Regions from separate parts of the Idiomarina piscisalsi genome, predicted to be linked through region 2. Evidence: predicted binding sites of a transcription regulator. Region 2 holds the regulator's gene; each other region holds the start of a gene.

Region 1 (5,421 bases), 850 kb from region 2:
CCATTCGTTATCGCCAATAAGCTGTATAAGTGGTTGCTCCCAGTTATATTCTCGTTTCAAACGGCGCAACACTTCCGGGTCAAACGACTGCAAAAAGATGGGCGTCGCCATGGTGTCGTGATAACCGTTTTGTGCCAATACTGACATAACGGCGGCTGTTGCGTCGTACCCCTGCTGCTGATACCAGCGTGGCGATTTTATTTCAACATAGACGCCGGTACTCTTGCCGCGTGTGCGGTTCAGTTCATGAATGAGCTTCAGTTGCTCGTCTAACGTTTGAACCGGAAAGCGAACATCGTTATTAGAGAAGCGGTTCGGGTAAACCAGTTCATAGTCTTTATGACGAGGCGTTATTGACAGCTCCTTTAATTCTCCAAGCGAAAAATCCACCACATAATAATGTCCGTCCGGTCGGTGTTTCTCCGGAAAAACTTGAGAGACATCAGTAATATAATCCAGCACTTCATCATGCAAAACCACGGGAACACTGTCTCGGGTCAATTGTATGTCTTGTTCGATGTAATCTGCCCCCATTGCATGAGCCATCACTGTACTGGCTTGCGAATGCTCAGGCACATATCCTGACGCCCCCCGGTGCGCTATGTCTAGAAACTGCGGAACTTTAAGGTTCGATAATGAACCTTCTTGCGATATTTCCTCTGCCTTTAACGGCAGTATCACGACACTGAACAGTGCTGCCGCTAGAGCGATAATTTTAGTCATGGTTCCAACTCACATCTAACACCTTATCGCCCAGCGAGCGGTAACGCTCAAACAGTGTTTCTATTGCTTCAGGTTCCGGGTTTAATTCCCGACCACGCAAGTATTCAGGGTTATAAAGCTTACTGGCCGATCGCTCTCCTAAGTCACAAGCGAAGGTGACAATGCGCTGCCCCGCTCCTTTTCTAAGCGCCGCCGCCAGAGCAGCCGCCACGTTCAATGCAGAGCTGCTGCCGAGCACAATACCGTCTTTGTCCCGCACATAGCGGGAAATAGTCACTAAGTCCTGATCCGGTAAGTTAACCGCATGGTCTATTTTGGCCTGCTTAAAGTTTTCAACCAAACGCATAATGCCAATACCTTCGGTCATCGACCCGCCGTGTGACACATACTCACCGGTTTTCAAAAACTCATAAATGCCCGAGCCATCAGGGTCTGCCAGCCACACGTCAATAGTTGAGTCTTGCTCTTTGAAAAACTTAGAGTTGCCACCAATGGTTCCGCCGGTACCCGCAACCGATACAAAAACGTCGATATTGCCGTTCATTTGTTCCCAAATTTCGGGCGCGGTATGCAAGTAGTGCGCTCTTGCATTACTGGTGTTCTCGAACTGATTCGCCCACCAACAGTCATCACGCTCTTCGGCTAATCGACGAGCGGTATGGTAAAAGTGGTTTTCATTTTTAAACGGAACTGGGTCAACCGCCATCAACTCGCCGCCGTGCAAGCGAATCATTCGCTCTTTTTCCGGCGTCTGGTCATTCGGCATCACCGCCAGCATGTTTAAGCCGTATGCTTTGGCAACCACCGCCAGGCCAATGCCAGTATTTCCCGCAGTTCCCTCAACCACCGTCATACCAGGCTTGAGTTCGCCCCGCTCCATGGCATCTTCGATAAGTTGCTTAGCTGCGCGATCCTTAATCGAACCACCCGGGTTTTGAAATTCGCATTTCACGAATATATCGCAACCGGTCAAGTCCGATAACGACGGAATACGCAACAGATCGGTCTGTCCAATTAAGTCACTTTGACGTTCACCTACCAGCATGGCTAAACCCTGTAATCATTCAATAGTGTTGGTAAATAGTATCTCTTCTGAGCGCACTGCATCAACAGAACTTTTTGGTGCAGTGCACTGGCATAGTGCAAATTCCCGGCCGGAAACGACCATAAAAATAAAATTATTTAATACTATCAACACCTTAACTTTTGGCATGGTTCGTGAATAGGAGATAATAACATTTATTTAACAAGGTAAAGCTCATGAAAATGATCATTGCACTCATTAAGCCTTATAAACTAGACGACGTTAAAGAGTCCCTATTCGAAATAGGATGCCGAGGGCTGACCGTGTCTGAAGTCAGAGGCGTCGGTCGCCAAAAGGGGCATACCGAACTTTACCGCGGTGCCGAATACACCGTTGATTTCCTGCCTAAAATTCGTATCGAAATTGCGGTCAGCGAAGCCCAGCTCGATCGTGCATTAGAAGTGATTCAAGCCGCCGCCCAAACCGGAACTATTGGTGACGGGAAAATTTTTGTCACACCGCTGGAGCAATGTATACGCATCCGAACGGGTGAAACTGACGAACACGCTTTATAAGAGGAACCTATTATGGATTATCAGCAGCAACTGGCTCAGCTTCCCTTTGTTTTAGATACCTTCTTTTTGCTCATCTCCGGCGCCTTGGTTATGTGGATGGCAGCCGGCTTTTCAATGCTTGAAGCCGGCCTGGTAAGAGCGAAAAACACGACAGAAATACTCACCAAAAACATCACCTTGTATGCATTAGCCTGCCTTAGTTACCTATTTATTGGTTACTCGGTCATGTACCCGGATGCAGCGCCTACTGCCCATTCAGCCGATGCCGGCTTCTTTTTTCAAATGGTGTTTGTTGCCACTGCAATGTCTATTGTTTCAGGCGTTGTAGCAGAGCGTATGAAACTCAATAGCTTCTTAATTTTTTGTATTGCATTAAGCGCCCTAATATACCCTGTACAAGGCGCCTGGAGTTGGGGTGGCGGCTTCCTGGCAGAGCTTGGCTTTGTTGACTTTGCGGGATCAAGTATTGTCCACTTAACCGGCGCATCTGCCGCTTTTGCCGCGGTTCTGTTGCTTGGCCCGAGGCTTGGCAAGTATTCCCGAAGTGGTGCGGTCATGGCGATACCCGGTGCGAATATGCCTTTAGCCACGTTGGGTACGTTGATTTTATGGTTCGGCTGGTTTGGCTTTAATGGAGGTTCCCAGTTAGCGTTAAGTTCGGCCGATGACGCCAACGCCATTGCGTCAGCTTTCGTCAACACCAACCTGTCCGCTGCCGGCGGAACCGTCGCAGCCTACGCGTTTACCAAAGTATTTTTTAAAAAAGCTGACCTGACCATGATTTTAAACGGCGCCCTGGCGGGGTTGGTCGCCATTACGGCGCAGCCAGTAACACCGCCGAGTTGGTTAGCGGCGACGATTGGTCTCGTCGCCGGCATTATCGTTGTTCTGTCCATTATCGTCTTAGATAAACTGCACATTGATGATCCCGTTGGGGCGATATCTGTTCACGGCGTTATCGGTATATTCGGCACGCTTGTGGTGCCGCTGAGTGATTCAAGTGCCGCATTCCTGACACAATTTATCGGTCTATCGGTCATTCTCGCCTGGGGTTTTCTGACCAGTCTCTTGGTTTGGGGCTTACTGAAAGTGACTCTGGGTATCAGGGTAACGAAAGAGGAGGAATATGCCGGGCTCGACAAAGTTGACTGCGGTGTAGAGGCTTACCCGGAATTTATTCGCTCCCCCGAAGGACAATGAGTAGTCATTGTCAGGGTTATAGCTTCCTGTTAAGTTAATGCGACATTTCTGTAAAGAATGGACCAAATGTTATGGCAACGTCCAAAGCGTATGTTGAGGAATTATTAGCCAAGGCCGATATTCGCATTAACGGAAACCGGGCCTGGGATATGCAAGTTCATGACGAGTCTGTTTTTGATGAGGCTTTGTCTCGTGGGAATCTGGGGCTCGGCGAGTCTTACATGGCTCGCCTGTGGGACGCCGAGTCTCTTGATCAGTTCTTTTTTAAACTACTGCGTTCCGGCATTCAGGACGAAGTAAACCCGGCCCGGCTCATTTTTCACTCTCTGAAAAGCCGCTTGTTTAACTTACAGGATAAATCACGCGCATGGAAAGTGGGCCAGCACCACTATGACATGGGCAATGATCTGTATCAGGCAATGCTTGATGAGAATATGGTCTACACCTGCGGTTACTGGGAAAAAGCCGACAATGTCGACGATGCCCAACGTCAGAAGCTAGAGCTTTGCTGTCAAAAGCTTGGGCTTAAGCCCGGCATGACGGTGCTAGACATAGGCTGTGGTTGGGGCAGCTTTATGAAGTACGCCGCTGAAAATTACGGCGTAAAATGCGTTGGCGTTACTATATCCAAAGAGCAAGTCGCACTGGGCGAGAAGCGCTGTGAAGGGCTACCTGTCGAGTTCCGTTTACAGGACTATCGTGACTTAAACGAGCAATTTGACCGGGTGATTAGCCTGGGCATGTTTGAACACGTTGGCCAGAAAAACTACGACGACTATATGGACGTTGCTCTGCGCTGCACCAAATCGGACGGCCTTTTCCTACTACATACCATTGGTAAAAATGTCAGCGATACCGCCGCCGACCCATGGATTAGCAAGTACATATTCCCTAACGGAGAAATTCCCTCGATTTCTCAAATTGGTCAGGCGTTGGAGCAGAAGTTTGTCTGCGAAGATTTTCATAATTTTGGCGCCTATTACGACAAAACCCTTATGGCCTGGTTTGAGAACTTCGATGCCGCTTGGCCTCAACTGAAAGCACAGTTTGACGACGAGTTTTATCGTATGTGGAAGTATTATCTGCTTTCCTGTGCAGGCGCTTTTCGCGCCCGCGACATTCAGCTTTGGCAGTGGGTACTGTCGCCAAACGGGCAACTCGACGGATACCTAAGACCGCAGCTTTAACGCTGCGGTTTGTCGTCCTCATAGACATCTGAGGTATTAAACTCAGTCATAAACAGCTGCCAGAACACCAGAAATAGCGCAGCAATAAGTGGTCCCAGCACAAAGCCGGTGATACCGAACAGCGCAATGCCGCCCAGCGTTGAGAACAGGACCAAATAGTCGGGTAACTTAGTGTCACGGCCAACCAACAGAGGGCGCAGTACGTTGTCCGCCAACCCAATAACAATTGCACCGTACGCCACCAAAATAGCGCCCGCAATCCAGCTTCCGGTTGCAAACAAGTAAACCGACACCGGCAACCAAACCAAACTCGCGCCTACCGCCGGTATTAATGACAAGAACGCCATCACTACGCCCCATAAAATAGGGCCGGGAATACCAAGCAGCCAGAATATCAGCCCCCCTAATGCGCCCTGAACCATAGCGACAACAATATTGCCTTTTACGGTGGCTCGGGTGACCTCCGCGAACTTTTGAAAGAGCTTGCGCTCACGCTCGTCACCCAGTGGTAACGCCTTCATTAACACTTGCAAAATTTGCTTACCGTCACGCAGTAAAAAGAAGGTCAAATACAGCATCAGGGCGACGCTCATAATAAAAGCGAAGGTGTTTTGCCCAATGCTGAGTGCTTGCTCAGCCAGCATTCGGCTGGCTGTCACCGCAAATGAGGACAACCGCTCTCTGACATCAGCCGGCGTAATATCAAACTGAG
Region 2 (5,421 bases):
AACAGTGGTGAAACGTCAGAGGTTCTGAACATTTTACCGGTGATTAAACGCCTTGGTGTGCCACTGATTGCCATGACAGGCAAGCCTGAATCCACTCTGGCTCGGCTTGCAGATACCCACGTGTGCATTGCGGTCGCTCAGGAAGCCTGTCCATTAGGTTTGGCGCCAACAGCGTCCACTACCGCAACATTGGTCATGGGAGACGCGTTAGCCGTCGCACTCCTAAATGCGCGAGGTTTTACCGCCGACGACTTTGCTTTGTCGCATCCAGGTGGCTCACTAGGAAAGCGCTTATTACTGCGCCTGCACGATATTATGCACACTGGCGAACGTATTCCACTGGTGTCAGAAACCGATATTATTCGTGACGCCTTATTGGAGATGTCTCGTAAAGGTCTGGGCATGACCGCAATTACAGATACCCAGGGCCGATTAGCCGGCATTTTTACCGATGGTGATTTACGCCGTATTCTGGATAATCAAGTCGATGTGCACAGCACCTCTATTGCTGATGTGATGACGCGTTCATGCACAACCGCGAATGCGGATATGCTGGCTGCCGAAGCATTAAAACTAATGCAAGATCGCAAAATAAACGGACTGATTATTACCGACCATGAAGGTCGTCCTTGCGGCGCAATGAATATGCATGACTTACTGCAAGCGGGGGTTCTGTAACATGGAGTGTATTAATACCTGGTATGGGGACATTGAAAAGCAATTGTTTGAGCGCTTCTCAAAGGTTCGGCTGTTAATTCTCGACGTCGATGGTGTTTTTTCGGACGGTCGAATATACCTTGGCAACGATGGTGAAGAGCTGAAAGCTTTCCACACTCGGGACGGCTTTGGTATGAAAGCACTTAAGAATGCGGGCATACAGACAGCTGTCATCACCGGTCGCCAATCGAACATCGTTGAGCGTCGAATGCAGCATTTAGACGTGTCTGACATCTATCAGGGACAAGCCGACAAAACCCAGGCATATAATGAGCTTCTGACTCATCACGGCGTGAATGCTGAACAGACTGCCTATGTCGGAGACGACACACCCGATCTTCCGCTGATACAGCAAGCCGGCATTGGTGTTGCTGTAAAAGATGCACACCCTTCCATTCAGCAGCAGGCTCAATACATTACCCGCTGTGCCGGTGGCTTTGGCGCGGTTCGTGAGGTGTGTGACTTGATTATGTTAAGTCAGGGGCTTTTGCATGATGCCAAAGGAGCCAGTGTGTGAATTGGCGCATCGTCGGTATTATCGTTCTTCTGTTTGGTGCCGGGCTATTGCTCGTTCTGCGTCCCTTTAGTGACGATGGCAGAGAAAGCGCTGCCACGGCGACAAAACTGATGCAGCCAGATTTTACCGCCTACGGACTTGAAACCAAAATATTTGAAAGTGATGGCGTCCTGGCGCATAAGATTCGCTCAGAAGAAATGGCTCATTACAACCAAATAGGTTTAACCGAGCTCAAGCAGCCTCAATACTCAATATTTTCGGAAGACGGCACAGAGACCTGGCAAGTCACCGCCGAGCAGGGTACCTTTTACGATGATAAAACGCTGATTCTGGAGCGTAGCGTTGAAATATTAGCATTGCAGGAAAGTTCTCCCATACAGCGCGTTATGACAGAATATCTGGTTATCGACTTAGCCAATGAATCAATGAGCACTGAATACCCGGTATTAATGCGAGGTCCGCAAGTGGAAGTTCGCGGAGATGGTTTAAGCGCCGACATGAGCGCAGAAATGATGGAGTTAAAACGACATGTTAAAACGGTTTTCCAGCCTAAGTCTTAGCTTTTTTGTGCTTATCGCATTGCCTTTGACGGCGATGGCGCAAGGAAAGGCTGACTTTAAAAAGCCGATGGAAGTCGAGTCAAGCCACGAGCAATTCGACATAAAGAACAATAAGTTAGTACTTACTGACAATGTTGTTATCCGTCAGGGCACACTACTTATTAAGGCGGATCGACTCGAAGCCTCTGCCAGCGAAAGCGGCGAGCAGGCGGACACCTTTATTGCTGAAGGTTCACCGGCAACCTACACGCAGACCCTGGAAAACGGCAACGATATTAGCGCTCAGGCAAATAAAATAACCTATTTCCAAGTCGAACAGCGTCTCGAGCTCAGCGGGGACGCGAGAATCTCTCAGGGCACAAGCAGTTCAAGCGGAGATACGATCGTCTACGACTTAGCCGCACAGACGATCTCTGCAAGCAGCTCTGATGCCGATAACGGGCGCGTAATTACGATATTTACGCCGAAAACAAAAGACGACAAAACCGACAACGAGAACCGTTAATTATGGCCACCTTACGAGTCAAACATCTTGCCAAAAGCTTTAAGCGTCGTCAGGTTGTAAAGGACGTTAGCCTGGAGGTCAGTCAGGGCCAGATTATTGGGCTCTTAGGACCCAATGGTGCGGGAAAAACAACGACGTTTTATATGATTGTCGGCTTAATCAACAGCGACAAAGGCCAGATTTCACTAGACAAAGACGACCTAACGTCTCTGCCAATGCATGAGCGCGCTCGCCGCGGAATTGGTTATCTACCGCAAGAAGCATCGATTTTCAGAAAGCTGACCGTGCGCGATAACCTCATGGCGATATTAGAAACCCGTAAAGAGCTTTCAGCGGACGCTCGCGAAGAACAGCTCGACTCGCTTCTTGAAGAGTTCAATATTGGTCATATCGCGAACAGTCTGGGGATGAGCTTATCCGGCGGTGAGAGACGTCGTGTCGAAATTGCCCGCGCCCTTGCCGCAGAGCCCACGTTTATTCTTCTGGATGAGCCCTTTGCAGGCGTCGACCCAATTTCGGTTATCGACATTAAGAAAATTGTTGAACATTTAAAGCAGCGTGGTATTGGTGTACTTATTACAGACCACAATGTCAGAGAAACCTTGTCCGTTTGTGAGCATGCGTACATTGTTAGTCACGGAGAACTTATTGCCAGCGGAGATGCAGAAAGTATATTATCGAATCAACAGGTTAAAGATGTTTACCTCGGTGAGCAGTTCACCCTTTAACGTGATACCGGGACGATAACCATGAGACAAAGTCTGCAGCTAAAAATTGGTCAGCAACTGACCATGACGCCTCAGTTACAACAAGCGATACGCTTGCTGCAGCTTTCTTCGCTCGACTTACAGGCTGAAATTCAGGACGCGCTGGACAATAACCCGTTACTGGAAGTTGAAAGCGAACAACCTCATGACGGTGACAGCACCGATTCCCTTCACTCGTCAAATAAAGACGACAGTCAGCGTGAAACCTCCGATGTTATAAAAACTCAGGAAATGCCAGAAGATCTCCCTGTGGACAGCACATGGGATGATACCTATTCATCGCCGACTCCTGCTACCGGAGCGGCCTCAAACGGCAAATCCTACGACGGTGACTATGAGGTGTACCAAGGCTCAACGAGCGAGTCTTTGCAAGACCATCTGATTTGGCAAATGCAACTGTCGCACTTTTCTGAAGAAGACACTGCGATTGGCGAAGCCATTATCGAAGCCATTGACGACAATGGTTATTTAACAACGGATATTGAAGACATTATTGAGTCTGTGCACTTGCCCGAGGTTGGTGAAGAAGAAGTCTGCATGGTACTCAAGCGCATCCAACACTTTGACCCAGTCGGTGTCGGCGCACGTACCGTCAGCGAGTGCCTGGCGATTCAATTACGACAACTGGACGACAGCACGCCGTTTAAGCTCGCTGCTATCACTCTGGTTAGCGAGCATATGGACTTGCTGGGCAACCGAGACTTCCGCAATATCCAGAAAAAGCTCAAATTAACCGAAAATGACTTACGTGAAGTCATGCGGCTGATTCAGCAAATGCACCCGCACCCGGGCGAACAAGTTGCTCAACAAGAAGTTGAGTACGTGATTCCTGACGTTGCGGTCATGAAAAAGAATGGTCGCTGGGTGGTCGAATTAAACCCGGATAGCGTACCTAAATTAAAGGTCAATGAAGAATACGCGGCACTGAGTAAAGCGGCGAAGTCCTCGGCAGACAGTCAGTACATTAAAAACCATACACAGGAAGCGCGTTGGTTTATTAAAAGTCTGGAGAGTCGCAATGAAACGCTGTTGAAAGTTGCCAACTGTATTGTTCAGCGCCAGCAGGGCTTTTTTGAGTACGGTGAAGAGGCCATGAAACCGATGGTACTCAATGATGTCGCTGAAGCCGTGGAAATGCATGAAAGCACCATTTCACGGGTAACAACGCAGAAGTTTCTGCACTGCCCACGAGGCATTTTTGAATTAAAATACTTTTTCTCTAGCCATGTCAGTACAGAAGGTGGAGGTGAGTGTTCAAGTACCGCAATACGTGCTTTAATTAAGAAGTTAGTCGCTGCAGAAAACCGTAGCAAACCATTAAGCGACAGCAAAATCGCTGAACTGATAGCCGAGCAAGGCATCAAAGTAGCGAGGAGGACAATTGCGAAGTACCGGGAATCACTGAATATTCCCTCATCGAGTCAACGCAAGAGTCTTTTATAACTTGTAAACTGCAGAAGGAAGACGTTATGCAAATTAATCTTACTGGTCATCATATCGATATCACTGAGTCTCTGCGTGAGTATGTGGACACAAAATTTGCTAAGTTAGAGCGCCATTTTGACCATATCACCAACGTTCACGTCATCCTTAATGTTGAAAAAACGAATCAAAAAGCGGAAGCTACAGTGCACCTGAACGGCGGCGAGATTTTCGCTGACTCTGTTCACGATGATATGTACGCAGCCATTGATGGTTTAATCGATAAGCTTGACCGTCAGGTTATTAAACACAAAGAAAAAATGAAAAAGCATTAGTCCATGCAAATAAGTGAGTTGTTAAGCCCCGACTGCACCAAGTGTGCAGTCGAGGGTGCAAGTAAAAAGCGATTATTAGAAACCATTAGCCAAATTGTTGCGCCAAAACTGTCAGGCATTACTCGTCATGACATTTTTGAAAGCCTTATAAACCGCGAGCGCTTGGGAAGTACCGGCATTGGTTTAGGTATTGCGATACCCCATGGACGACTCGCTAAAGCCAGCCATCCGGTTGCCGTATTATTGACGTTAGACGAACCAATCGAGTTTGACGCGATTGATAACCAACCTGTGGACATTATTTTTGCGCTGTTAGTGCCAGAATCAGAGCATGAAAATCATTTGCAGACATTAGCAGCCGTTGCCCGTCGCATGAATGACAAAGACTGCACCCGCGCACTTCGGAACGCTGACAGTGACAACGCACTCTATCAATTATTTATTGGGGAAGGTGAAGATAAGCCATGCAACTGATTATTGTCAGTGGTCGCTCGGGATCGGGTAAAACAATCGCCCTTCGAGTACTCGAGGATCTTGGCTTTTACTGCGTCGACAACTTACCCATTAGCCTACTCCCCACGCTGGTTCATGCGGTCAT
Region 3 (5,421 bases), 380 kb from region 2:
CCACTGTGTTTCCGATACCCGCTGCCGTATCCACAATAAGCACGTCGTAATTTCCCTGCAGTTGACTAAACGCCCGAATAAGACCGGCGTGCTCTGACTCACTCAAGTCAACCATAGAGCGGGTTCCTGAAGTCGCCGGCACGATTTTTATGCCCCCCGGCCCTTCAATTAAAATATCTTCCAGTTCGCATTGGCCGCTCAGTACATGAGACAGGTTGCGCTCAACACGCAAGCCCAGCATGACGTCGACATTAGCCAAGCCAAGGTCGGCATCAAGTACCAGTACTCGTTTTCCCTGCTTCGCCATAGCAATGGCCATATTCAGTGAGACGTTAGTTTTACCCACGCCACCTTTACCACCTGTGACGGCTATGACTTTTACTTTTGACTGTTTCATTCTTCGCAGACCGCTTGCTTGATCCATCGGGCGTATCTCTTATTTTACATCTTCGACAACAGCGTCATTGTATAACGGCTCACTCAGCGAGAAAACGCCGCATTCCAGTACGATTTTGGCACGTCTGATACCGAGGAACAAATGCTTTTGTCCATTAACCGCTCGGCTTCAGATACCAGGTAATTTGCATCAGCAACTTTAATGTCTTCCGGTACTTGCTGACCGTTGGTGACATAACCAACCGGCAGACCGTACTCAATTGCCACACTGATACTTTCTCCTAAACTTAAGCATTCGTCCAGTTTGGTAAAAATGCAACCCGACAAAGGTAGTGTTTTGAATTGTTTAACGGCGTCATTTAACACCTGGCTTTGTGAGGTTGCCGACAATACCAGGTAAGGTCGAATTCTCAGACGGGTATTTTGTATTAATTGGCCAAGTTGCTCGCTTAAGCGCTTGTCGCGCTGCCCCATACCTGCCGTATCAATTAAAATCAGGCTCTTATCACGTAGCGACAGTAATGAGTCCGCTAGCTCTTTTGCATCTTTTGCCACTTTTACCGGACAGCCAATAATACGTCCGTAAGTCTGTAATTGTTCACTGGCACCAATTCGGAAGGTGTCGGTGGTAATTAAAGCGACTTTGTCAGAGCCATGGCGCTGAGCGTAACGGGCCGCCAGCTTAGCAATGGTCGTAGTTTTACCAACGCCGGTAGGACCAACGAGTGCCACTGCACCGCCGCGTGTCAAAATATCGTCATTGGTGGTATTCAACTGACCTTCTAACAGATGCATGGTTTGCTCCCAGGCATCCTCGTCTGAGCTGCTTTCAGGAATAAAACAAGCAATCTGATCCGCGATGCGTTCACTCAACCCCATCGTCATAAGGCGTTGCATCAACATAGCGCGCACTGGCTCTTCGCGATCCATCTCTTGCTTCATGAGACCGCTTAACTGGTGCTCTAACAACTGGCGAATACCGTTCACTTGTGAGCGCAGCTCTGCGATTGCTTCCGAGTCATTGCTGTCCGGCGCATTCACTTGCTCAGGAAAGACATCCGCTTGTGAAGGCTCTTGTTGAGCCGATGCTGCCTGATGCGCCATTTGGTGATAAGCGTCGTGCTTTGCTGCCGTTTCAGGTTGACCGGTCATTTGTTCTGCCGCTTGCGAAGACACTGACGAAGGCGCGGCATTTTGACGCTGTAGCAATTCAGCCAACGATTGAGCCGGCGCTTCCGATTCTTGCTCTGCAGGCTGCTGTGTTGCCGTTGAGTGCGCTGCCATCTCTGGAGCCGCTTCTGGTGCTCGTGCGTCCGGGTCAACAGCCGCCACTAATTCAATACCACCATTCACCTTTTTATTGGATAGAATAATCGCATCAGCGCCTAAGGTTTCTTTAACCTGCTGTAAGCCTCGACGCATATCCTCTGCAAAAAAGCGTTTAATTTTCACAAGCGACTCCCGTTGTCTTAGGTAGCGGTTTGTTCACCACTGTTTTGTTGTCCACCAATTGAGCTGACAATGCGAATTTGTTTGTCATCCGGAATTTCCTGATACGACAACACTCGCATACCATCGGTAGCGTGGCGCGCAAATCGCGCCATGGTTGAGCGTAGTAGCCCGGATGTCAGCAACACAGACGGTTCTCCGTTCATTTCCTGCTGCTGATGCGTTTCGCGTAACGACTGTTGCAAGCGTTCGGCTAAACCTGGTTCAATGCCTGCACCTTGCTGATTTCCGTCGTTACCAGCCATCTGCAGTGACTGATGCAACATCTGTTCCAACTCTGGCGCCAAAGTTATGACAGGCAGTTCGGTTTCGCCTTCTGAGATATCCTGAACAATCAAACGGCGCAGAGAAATTCGTACGGCAGCCGTTAATACATCCGGATCCTGACTGCGTCCGGCGTACTCAACCAAGGTTTGTACAATGGTTCGCATATCGCGTATAGCAATGCCTTCATCCAGCAAGTTCTGCAGCACTTTGACAAAGTTACCCAGTGACAATAAGTCAGGAATAAGTCCTTCCACCAATTTCGGATGCGTGCGACCCAGGCGATCCAACAGCTCCTGTGCTTCTTCATGACCAAGTAACTGCGATGCGTGATTCGTGACAATTTGACTTAAGTGAGTGGCCACTACCGTTGCAGCATCCACCACGGTATAACCTAAGGTTTGCGCGTGCTCTTTTTGCTCCGGGCGTATCCATACTGCGTCCAGACCGAACGCCGGATCCGTGGTTTTTTCACCTTCAAGTTCCCCGAAGACCTGACCCGGGTTAATAGCCAGCTCCCAGTCATGGCGAATTTCTGCTTCACCCATGGTCACACCCATTAGGGTAATTCGGTAACTGTTCGGCCCTAAGTCGAGGTTATCCCGAATATGCACCGCGGGTACCAAGAAGCCGAATTCCTGCGACTGCTTCTTACGCACCCCTTTAATGCGAGATAGGAGTTCGCCGCCCTGCTGTTTGTCTACCAGAGGAATAAGTCGATACCCCACTTCCAGACCAATGGTGTCAACATGGCGTACATCGTCCCAGGACAATTCTTTTTGTTGTGCTTGTTGAACTTGCTGCTCTTGTTCTTTTTCAACCAGTTCGCCCTTCTCGACCTTGTTCTTTTTCAGTTTGAAATACGCCGCGCCAGCCAGAACCGCCGACATGCTCAGGAAGGCTAAATGCGGCATGCCCGGAATAACACCCATAGCGAACAATACTGAGCTGGAAATAACCAATACTTTCGGGTTGTCGAGCAACTGCAGAACCACTGCGTCACCCATGTCCTTGCTGTCATTTTCGCGGGTAATAATAATGGCGGTTGCAACAGACAGTAACAGCGCGGGAATTTGAGCGACCAAACCGTCACCAATGGTCAGCAAGGTATACACTTCAACCGCTTCGCCGAAGGTCAGACCGTATTGGATCATACCAATCAGCAGGCCGCCGACAATGTTGATAAGTAGTATAAGAATGCCAGCAATGGCGTCGCCTTTAACGAACTTACTGGCACCGTCCATCGAGCCGTAGAAGTCAGCTTCCCGGGTGACGTCACTGCGTCGCTGTTTGGCTTCTTCCTGGTTAATGAGACCCGCGTTCAAGTCCGCATCGATAGCCATTTGCTTACCTGGCATGGCGTCCAACGTAAAGCGAGCGGTGACTTCCGAGATACGCCCCGCACCCTTGGTGATAACCACGAAGTTGATGATGACAAGAATGGCGAAAACGACTAAACCAACGGTGTAGTTACCGCCGATCACAACACTACCAAAGGCTTCAATGACGCTACCGGCAGCACCTGGTCCATTGTGGCCCTCGAGTAAGACGATACGTGTCGATGCCACGTTTAGGCTAAGCCGCAATACTGTGGCGATAAGCAGAACAGTTGGAAAGGCAGCGAAATCCAGTGGCCGTTGGGTATAAACAGCCACCAGCATAACCACGAGCGAGAGTGTAATAGAGAACGAAAACAGAATATCCAGCACCATAGCCGGAATAGGCAGAACCACCATCGCCAAAATAGCCATAATGGCTAAAGGCGTACCAAAGCCTTTAATTAAATGGGCATTGTTTTGCGTGAAATTTCTTAAACTTACTAACTTTTCGGCACCGCTCGCCATACGTCTTCCTGTTGCGTCAAAAAGTTGAACCTGCGGTGTTTTATTCAAGAATCGAGCCAGCTTTTTAAATACTTGCTGACAATACAGTACGAGCTAGCTTACAGACATTTTTTGGCCTACCGCTAAACTATCAGCACTTTGAATAACAGGGGGCTCTGTGCGCGGTTACTCCTTAATTGAATTGCTGATTGCATTGGCTATAACGGCTGGGCTAGGTGCGTTGTCGATGCCTTTGTTCAAACAGCAGACCGAAAGTTTATTACTGCAGCAGGCAAGTTCTCGCTGGTTGTCGTATTTGAACCAAGTCAAAGCAAAAACGCGAAGAGCAGAGGCTAGTATGACTGCGGACCTGGTTCCTCTCGAGGGGCGTTCAAAGGTGTTTGAGCTGGCAACGGAATCGACCTATGACTCAACAAGTCCGTTGATATTTTTCGGCTATTCTGCCGTTGCTGCGCCCGGGCATATTCGCATAATGAACGAAAGTAATACCGTGAAAGTCATTATTAGCAGCAAGGGTCGAATTCGCTCGTGTATCAGTCATGGGTCGGCTTTGCCGGGTTTGCCCTTATGCTAAACAAAAAGAGTGCTGAAAAAATTAATGGATACAGCTTAATTGAGGTGCTTGTAGCAGCGTCACTCGGAGCCATTATTGTCATGACCGCGCAACAGTTATTGCAATGGCAGAAAGGCGCTCAACATAGCTACGTTTCAAAGGCACGGTTTACGTTGAACGGGCAAGCGGTTGCAGAGGAGTTTTTTAGCAGTTTAAGCAATTCGGTGGTTGAAGACACGCAAAACCCAGAGCGTGGTTGCTATGTCTTTCCGACACAAAACGGAGGCTCTGTCGGTTTTCGGGTTAGAGATTACCAGTTACAGCATAACCCGATGACGCTGGACTGCGCGGGTTATGGTTGGCAGTCGTTAACCGATAGAGCGCAATTTTACGTTAAGGAATTACGGATTGAAGCTGATGCCTCCTTAAATTCAGAAAACAGCTCAAAGCTGTTTATTACATTGTTGATTTCGCGAGAGACACCCCAAGGCGTTCAGGAACAACAATTTAATCGGACCATTACCGTTTTCCCTCAGTAACAGAAATGGATGTTCATTATGAAAGCGAAAGGATTCGCGTTGATACTGACGTTAGTCACACTCATAAGCCTGAGCTCCGCAAGCTTGGCTGCTCTGATGTTTTATGCACAAATGCTGGAGGCTCAACAAGCGCACCAATGGCAAGTGCTTTCTGAACAACTTACGGCTGACTTTAACCAACAAAAGGCGCTTTATGAGTCTGCTCAGCAGTAAAGGCTTTTCACTGGTTGAGACATTAGTCGCTTCCGCACTTGTGGCGATGTGGGCTGTAAGCAGCCAGCAACTGCTGCAGATTGGGTTGGCTGCTATTAAGAGA
Region 4 (5,421 bases), 540 kb from region 2:
CGGCATAGAAGCTTATACCGATCATGACGGCTATACCGTTTTTTTAGAAGGTTACGGAGTCACGCTGACGCTTCAATTTCATAGTTCTTACCACTTGAATTATGAGAACGAATCACAAGTCGATAAATTTATTCGAGCGGTAAAAAATATTGCGGACGGTTACGAGACACCAGGGTACGAGCGATGAGCCAGCATAAAGCCTACACGGCGATGGAAGAAGTCGCGCATGCGCTGACCCACGGTATTGGGGCGGCGTTAAGCATTGCGGCTTTAGTCGTCATGATACTCTGGTCTGTCGCCTATGGCGACGCCTGGCACGTCGTTGCGGCAAGCGTTTACGGGGCGAGCCTTATTTTGCTCTACACGGCGTCAACGCTCTACCATGCTTTTCCCTGGCCGAATATAAAAGCGGTGTTTCAGCAGCTTGATCATGCGGCTATTTATATTCTGATTGCCGGTACTTACACCCCATTTGCACTGATTAATTTGCGCGGTGTCTGGGGCTGGACGTTACTGGGGATTGTCTGGGGTATTGCCATTGTCGGAGTGGTGCTTGAGCTGGCCATGACCAAACGTATTAAATGGCTGTCACTGAGCTTATATTTAGGTTTGGGCTGGATGGCGCTTATTGCAATAAAACCCATGATAGATAATGTCGATTTCGGTGGCTTAATGCTACTGGTAGCAGGCGGGCTGGCTTATACGTTTGGGGTCATTTTTTATGTGTGGAAGTCACTGCCGTACCATCATGCTATTTGGCATTTATTCGTGTTAGCGGGCAGTATTTTTCATTTCTTCTCTATTTTCTATTTTGTTCTGCCGCAACCGGAGCTTGTCGCTGCCAGCTAAACATCGTTGCGGCAATTTCCAGACACATACAAAAAGCCCCGCCGTTAAGCGGGGCTTTATTCATAGTGGCTAAAAGCACAAGTTAGCCTTTTGATTCGCGACCCAGTCGCTTACGCTCATTCTCGGTCAGCGCACGCTTACGAATACGGATCGATTCAGGCGTAACCTCAACCAGCTCGTCATCGTTGATGAACTCAAGCGCTTGCTCAAGAGTGTACTTAATTGGTGGACTAAGCGTTTGAGCGTCGTCAGTACCTGAAGCACGAACGTTCGTCAGCTGTTTACCTTTAAGACAGTTAACGGTTAAGTCGTTAGAGCGGTTATGAATACCAATAACCTGGCCCTCATAGACTTCGTCGCCGTGTGCTGCGAATAATTTACCGCGCTCTTGCAGGTTAAATAGTGCGTAAGTCAGTGCTTTACCCTGCGCGTTCGAAATGAGTACACCGTTCACGCGCTGACCAATAGTGCCGCCTTTGTGCGGACCGTAGTGGTCAAAAGTGTGGTACATCAATCCAGTACCCGATGTCAGTGTCATGAACTCGGTCTGGAAGCCAATTAAGCCACGGCTTGGTACTTCGAAGTCAACACGGACACGACCTTTACCGTCAGGTGTCATATTGGTCATCTCGGCCTTACGTAAGCCCAGTTTTTCCATGACCGAACCCTGGTGCTGCTCTTCGATATCAACAGTCAAAGACTCATACGGTTCCATTTTCTTACCGTCTTCTTCTTTGATGATAACTTCCGGGCGAGACACAGCGAGCTCGAAACCTTCGCGGCGCATGTTTTCGATTAATACACCTAAGTGTAATTCACCACGGCCTGATACGCGGAATTTATCAGGGTTGTCCGTTTCTTCAACGCGAAGCGCTACGTTGTGAACCAGCTCTTGCTGTAAACGCTCAAGAATTTGACGTGAAGTAACGAACTTACCTTCTTTACCCGCGAACGGCGAGGTGTTGACCTGGAACGTCATGGTCACTGTTGGCTCGTCAACGCTTAGCGGCTTCATTGCCTCAGCTGCGCCAACCGCACAAACGGTATCTGAAATCTTCAGTTCGCCCAAACCGGTTATCGCACAAATGTCGCCTGCATGCGCTGATTCGGCGTCAATGCGGTCAAGGCCCAGATAATTAAAGACTTTACCAATTTTACCGCTACGCTCTTTGCCGTCAGCACCCACAATGGTTACCTGTTGGTTGACTTTCACGCTACCGCGAGTCACACGACCAATACCGATAACACCAAGGTAGCTTGAGTAATCCAGCTGTGAAATTTGCATCTGTAAGTCAGCGTCTGGGTCGGCGTCTGGGTGGCTAACTTCATTGACGATAGTTTCGAACAACGGTGTCATGTCCTCGCCAACCGTGTCCTCTTCGCGAGTCGCCCAACCGTTCAATGCCGACGCGTAAACCACTGGGAAGTCTAACTGTTCGTCGGTGGCACCTAAGTTATCGAATAAGTCGAAGACCTGATCCATGACCCAGTCAGGACGAGCGCCCGGGCGGTCGATTTTGTTGATAACAAGAATTGGGTTTAAACCGTGCTCGAATGCTTTCTGTGTGACGAAACGCGTTTGTGGCATAGGACCGTCAACAGCGTCGACCACCAGTAATACAGAGTCTGCCATAGAAAGAACGCGTTCAACTTCACCGCCAAAGTCAGCGTGCCCTGGAGTATCCAGAATGTTGATGCGGTAGTCCTGCCAGTTAACGGCTGTGTTTTTGGCCAAAATAGTAATGCCGCGTTCTTTTTCCAGATCGTTAGAGTCCATGATGCGCTCTTCAAGCTCACCACGACTTTCGAGTGTACCGGATTGCTGGAGCAACTTATCTACGAGTGTCGTCTTACCATGGTCTACGTGCGCAATAATCGCAATGTTGCGAAGCTTATTGATATCAAATGCCTGAGTTGTCATTAAGAAAGCCTGTGTTTGTCGGTAGTGAGTGTAAACCCAACCCTTCCGACGGGGGTTTATGAAAAATAGCGGCGTATTCTACCTGCTTAGACGATATTAAAAAAGACCTGATTGTTTTTTGTTCGTTATTTTTGTCGAATAAACCGCCACTCATTCTGTTCCGAATTTGTGACTGCCGGTGATCGAATGCACCCTAATGGTGCGTAATGAGCGGTAATGGTGCGCAAGTAAGTTTGCACAAAAATGACACTGAAGTAACTGATTGATTTTTAATAAAAAGTAAATTGGCACAGGCTTTGCTATACTGTGGCTGTTACTTTTTAAAGACGCTGTCTACTGGAGGACAACATGTCAGCTGATAAGATTTTCGATACCATTAAAGAAAACGACGTAAAATTCGTCGACCTACGCTTTACCGATACTAAGGGTAAAGAACAACACGTCACTATTCCGGTGTCGCAAATCGATGAAGACTTCTTCGAAGAAGGTAAAATGTTTGACGGCTCGTCAATTGCAGGCTGGAAAGGTATTAACGAATCGGACATGGTGTTAATGCCTGACAATGATTCAGCCGTACTGGATCCGTTCACTGATGAAATGACGTTAAACATTCGTTGCGACATTTTAGAGCCTGAAACACTGCAAGGTTACAGCCGTGACCCACGCTCTATCGCCAAACGTGCGGAAGAGTTCCTGCGCAGTTCTGGCATTGCCGATGAAGCTTACTTTGGTCCGGAGCCAGAGTTTTTCCTTTTCAACGATGTTCGTTTCCGTACTGATATGAGCGGTTCGTTCTATAAAATTGATGCGGATGAAGCAGAGTGGAACTCAGGTCGTGAGTACTCGGAAGGCAACATGGCTCACCGTCCGGGCGTGAAAGGCGGTTACTTCCCGGTACCACCGGTCGACTCAGCTCACGACATTCGTGGCACCATGAGTTTGGTTATGGAAGACATGGGCTTAGTGGTTGAAGCGCACCACCATGAGGTGGCGACAGCTGGTCAGAACGAGGTAGCGACCCGTTTCAACACCTTAACAACCAAAGCCGACGAGCTGCAGATTTACAAATATGTTGTGCACAATGTTGCTCATTCTTATGGCATGACAGCCACCTTTATGCCTAAGCCTTTAGTGGGCGATAACGGCTCAGGTATGCACGTACATATGTCACTGAATAAAGGCGGCGAAAACCTGTTCGCAGGCGACCAATATGCTGGCTTAAGCGAAACGGCGCTTTATTACATTGGCGGTATTGTGAAACACGCTCGTGCGATTAATGCCTTCGCTAACGCATCAACGAACTCTTATAAACGTTTGGTGCCAGGCTTTGAAGCGCCGGTGATGCTGGCTTACTCAGCGCGTAACCGTTCTGCATCCATTCGCATTCCGCTGGTGTCGAGTGCTAAAGCGCGTCGTATTGAAGTGCGTTTCCCTGACCCAAGTGCGAACCCTTACCTGTGTTTCACTGCACTGCTTATGGCTGGTCTTGACGGTATTCGTAACAAGATTCACCCGGGTGATGCAATGGACAAGGATTTATACAACTTGCCGCCAGAAGAAGCGAAAGACATTCCAACCGTTTGTCATTCGTTAGAAATGGCGCTGGAAGCATTAGATAAAGACCGTGACTTCCTGAAGCAAGGCGGTGTTATGGACGATGACATGATCGACGCTTATATTGGCCTTAAATACAACGAAGTAGAGACATTGAAGAAGACTACCCACCCGGTAGAGTTCGATATGTACTACAGCGTTTAACAACCTTTAAAGGGCGGTTTATACCGCCCTTTTTAATTGCACCAATTTGGTGCGTACGCTATTCTCTCCTTGTGAACACAAATACCTTAATCAATCAGCTTCTGACCGGGATACTCGTTTTAGACGAGAATTTCACCATACGCTATGTCAATTCAGCGGCGGAGTCGTTGCTTGATCACAGCGCCAAGCGACTGCTCGGCGAACCCTTTTCGACGGCATTTTTTCAATGCTCGCTGGCCAGTGAGACCATTGCAAACTGCTTTCAATATGAGCAGCGAGTGTTAAATACCGATGTGGAATTCACCTTACATTCCGGGCATCGAATTACCGTTGATGTGTGCATTCAGACGATACAGGACAGCGGCCAAACGCAATTGCTGATGGAACTTCGTAAGGCGGATCAGTTGCGTCGCATTAATCAGGAAGACCAACAGCGTAACCAGCTGTATGCAACTCAGCATTTACTGCGTGGCATGGCGCATGAAATTAAAAACCCGTTAGGTGGATTGCGCGGCGCGGCACAGTTGCTTGCTCGTGAGTTAAATGATGACTACCTGAAAGAATACACGGACTTAATTATCAGTCAGTCTGACCGGCTACGGTTTTTGGTTGACCGTCTGTTAGGTCCGATGAAACCCGGTAAACGGGGGTGGGTAAATATTCATGAAATAACCGAGCGTGTCGCAAAGACCCTGTCTTATGAATATGGCGATACGCTAACGATCACGCGTGACTATGACCCATCGCTGCCGGACATCATGATTGTTGAAGAAAGCTGCGAACAGGTGTTTTTGAATATCGCACAAAATGCGGCGCAGGCGATGAATGGTAACGGGAAGCTGACGGTAAGAACGCGGGTCGAGCATCAGCAGACACTGTTCGGTGAGCGTTAT

What was found. Region 2 encodes sigma-54, which starts transcription at its own class of promoters, with help from an activator protein. Its sites were predicted from a motif close to GTTGGCACGNNNNTNGNNT; they were not measured.
Region 1: CEW91_RS02335 (P-II family nitrogen regulator) is a predicted target of sigma-54. The motif match lies at 1,929-1,947, and genes of this name have one in related genera.
Region 3: flhA (flagellar biosynthesis protein FlhA) is a predicted target of sigma-54. The motif match lies at 4,056-4,074, and genes of this name have one in related genera.
Region 4: glnA (glutamate--ammonia ligase) is a predicted target of sigma-54. The motif match lies at 3,054-3,072, and genes of this name have one in related genera.

What each region holds. Positions count from the first base shown of each region.
Region 1 is NZ_CP022133.1:497,417-502,837, reverse strand. Features, by position in the region: gene glpQ (glycerophosphodiester phosphodiesterase) at 1-723, opposite strand, end outside; gene CEW91_RS02340 (cysteine synthase A) at 716-1,768, opposite strand; gene CEW91_RS02335 (P-II family nitrogen regulator) at 1,984-2,322, shown strand; gene CEW91_RS02330 (ammonium transporter) at 2,335-3,522, shown strand; gene cfa (cyclopropane fatty acyl phospholipid synthase) at 3,594-4,709, shown strand; gene CEW91_RS02320 (AI-2E family transporter) at 4,706-5,421, opposite strand, start outside.
Region 2 is NZ_CP022133.1:2,238,287-2,243,707, forward strand. Features, by position in the region: gene CEW91_RS10665 (KpsF/GutQ family sugar-phosphate isomerase) at 1-678, shown strand, start outside; gene kdsC (3-deoxy-manno-octulosonate-8-phosphatase KdsC) at 680-1,234, shown strand; gene lptC (LPS export ABC transporter periplasmic protein LptC) at 1,231-1,794, shown strand; gene lptA (lipopolysaccharide transport periplasmic protein LptA) at 1,763-2,299, shown strand; gene lptB (LPS export ABC transporter ATP-binding protein) at 2,302-3,027, shown strand; gene CEW91_RS10690 (RNA polymerase factor sigma-54) at 3,049-4,509, shown strand; gene hpf (ribosome hibernation promoting factor) at 4,536-4,823, shown strand; gene ptsN (PTS IIA-like nitrogen regulatory protein PtsN) at 4,827-5,297, shown strand; gene rapZ (RNase adapter RapZ) at 5,288-5,421, shown strand, end outside.
Region 3 is NZ_CP022133.1:1,855,485-1,860,905, forward strand. Features, by position in the region: gene CEW91_RS08995 (MinD/ParA family protein) at 1-424, opposite strand, end outside; gene flhF (flagellar biosynthesis protein FlhF) at 481-1,848, opposite strand; gene flhA (flagellar biosynthesis protein FlhA) at 1,866-4,013, opposite strand; gene CEW91_RS09010 (prepilin-type N-terminal cleavage/methylation domain-containing protein) at 4,171-4,587, shown strand; gene CEW91_RS09015 (PulJ/GspJ family protein) at 4,581-5,105, shown strand; gene CEW91_RS09020 (Type II secretion pathway-like protein) at 5,124-5,318, shown strand; gene CEW91_RS09025 (PulJ/GspJ family protein) at 5,299-5,421, shown strand, end outside.
Region 4 is NZ_CP022133.1:187,419-192,839, forward strand. Features, by position in the region: gene CEW91_RS00860 (DUF3081 domain-containing protein) at 1-187, shown strand, start outside; gene trhA (PAQR family membrane homeostasis protein TrhA) at 184-849, shown strand; gene typA (translational GTPase TypA) at 932-2,770, opposite strand; gene glnA (glutamate--ammonia ligase) at 3,119-4,528, shown strand; gene glnL (nitrogen regulation protein NR(II)) at 4,600-5,421, shown strand, end outside.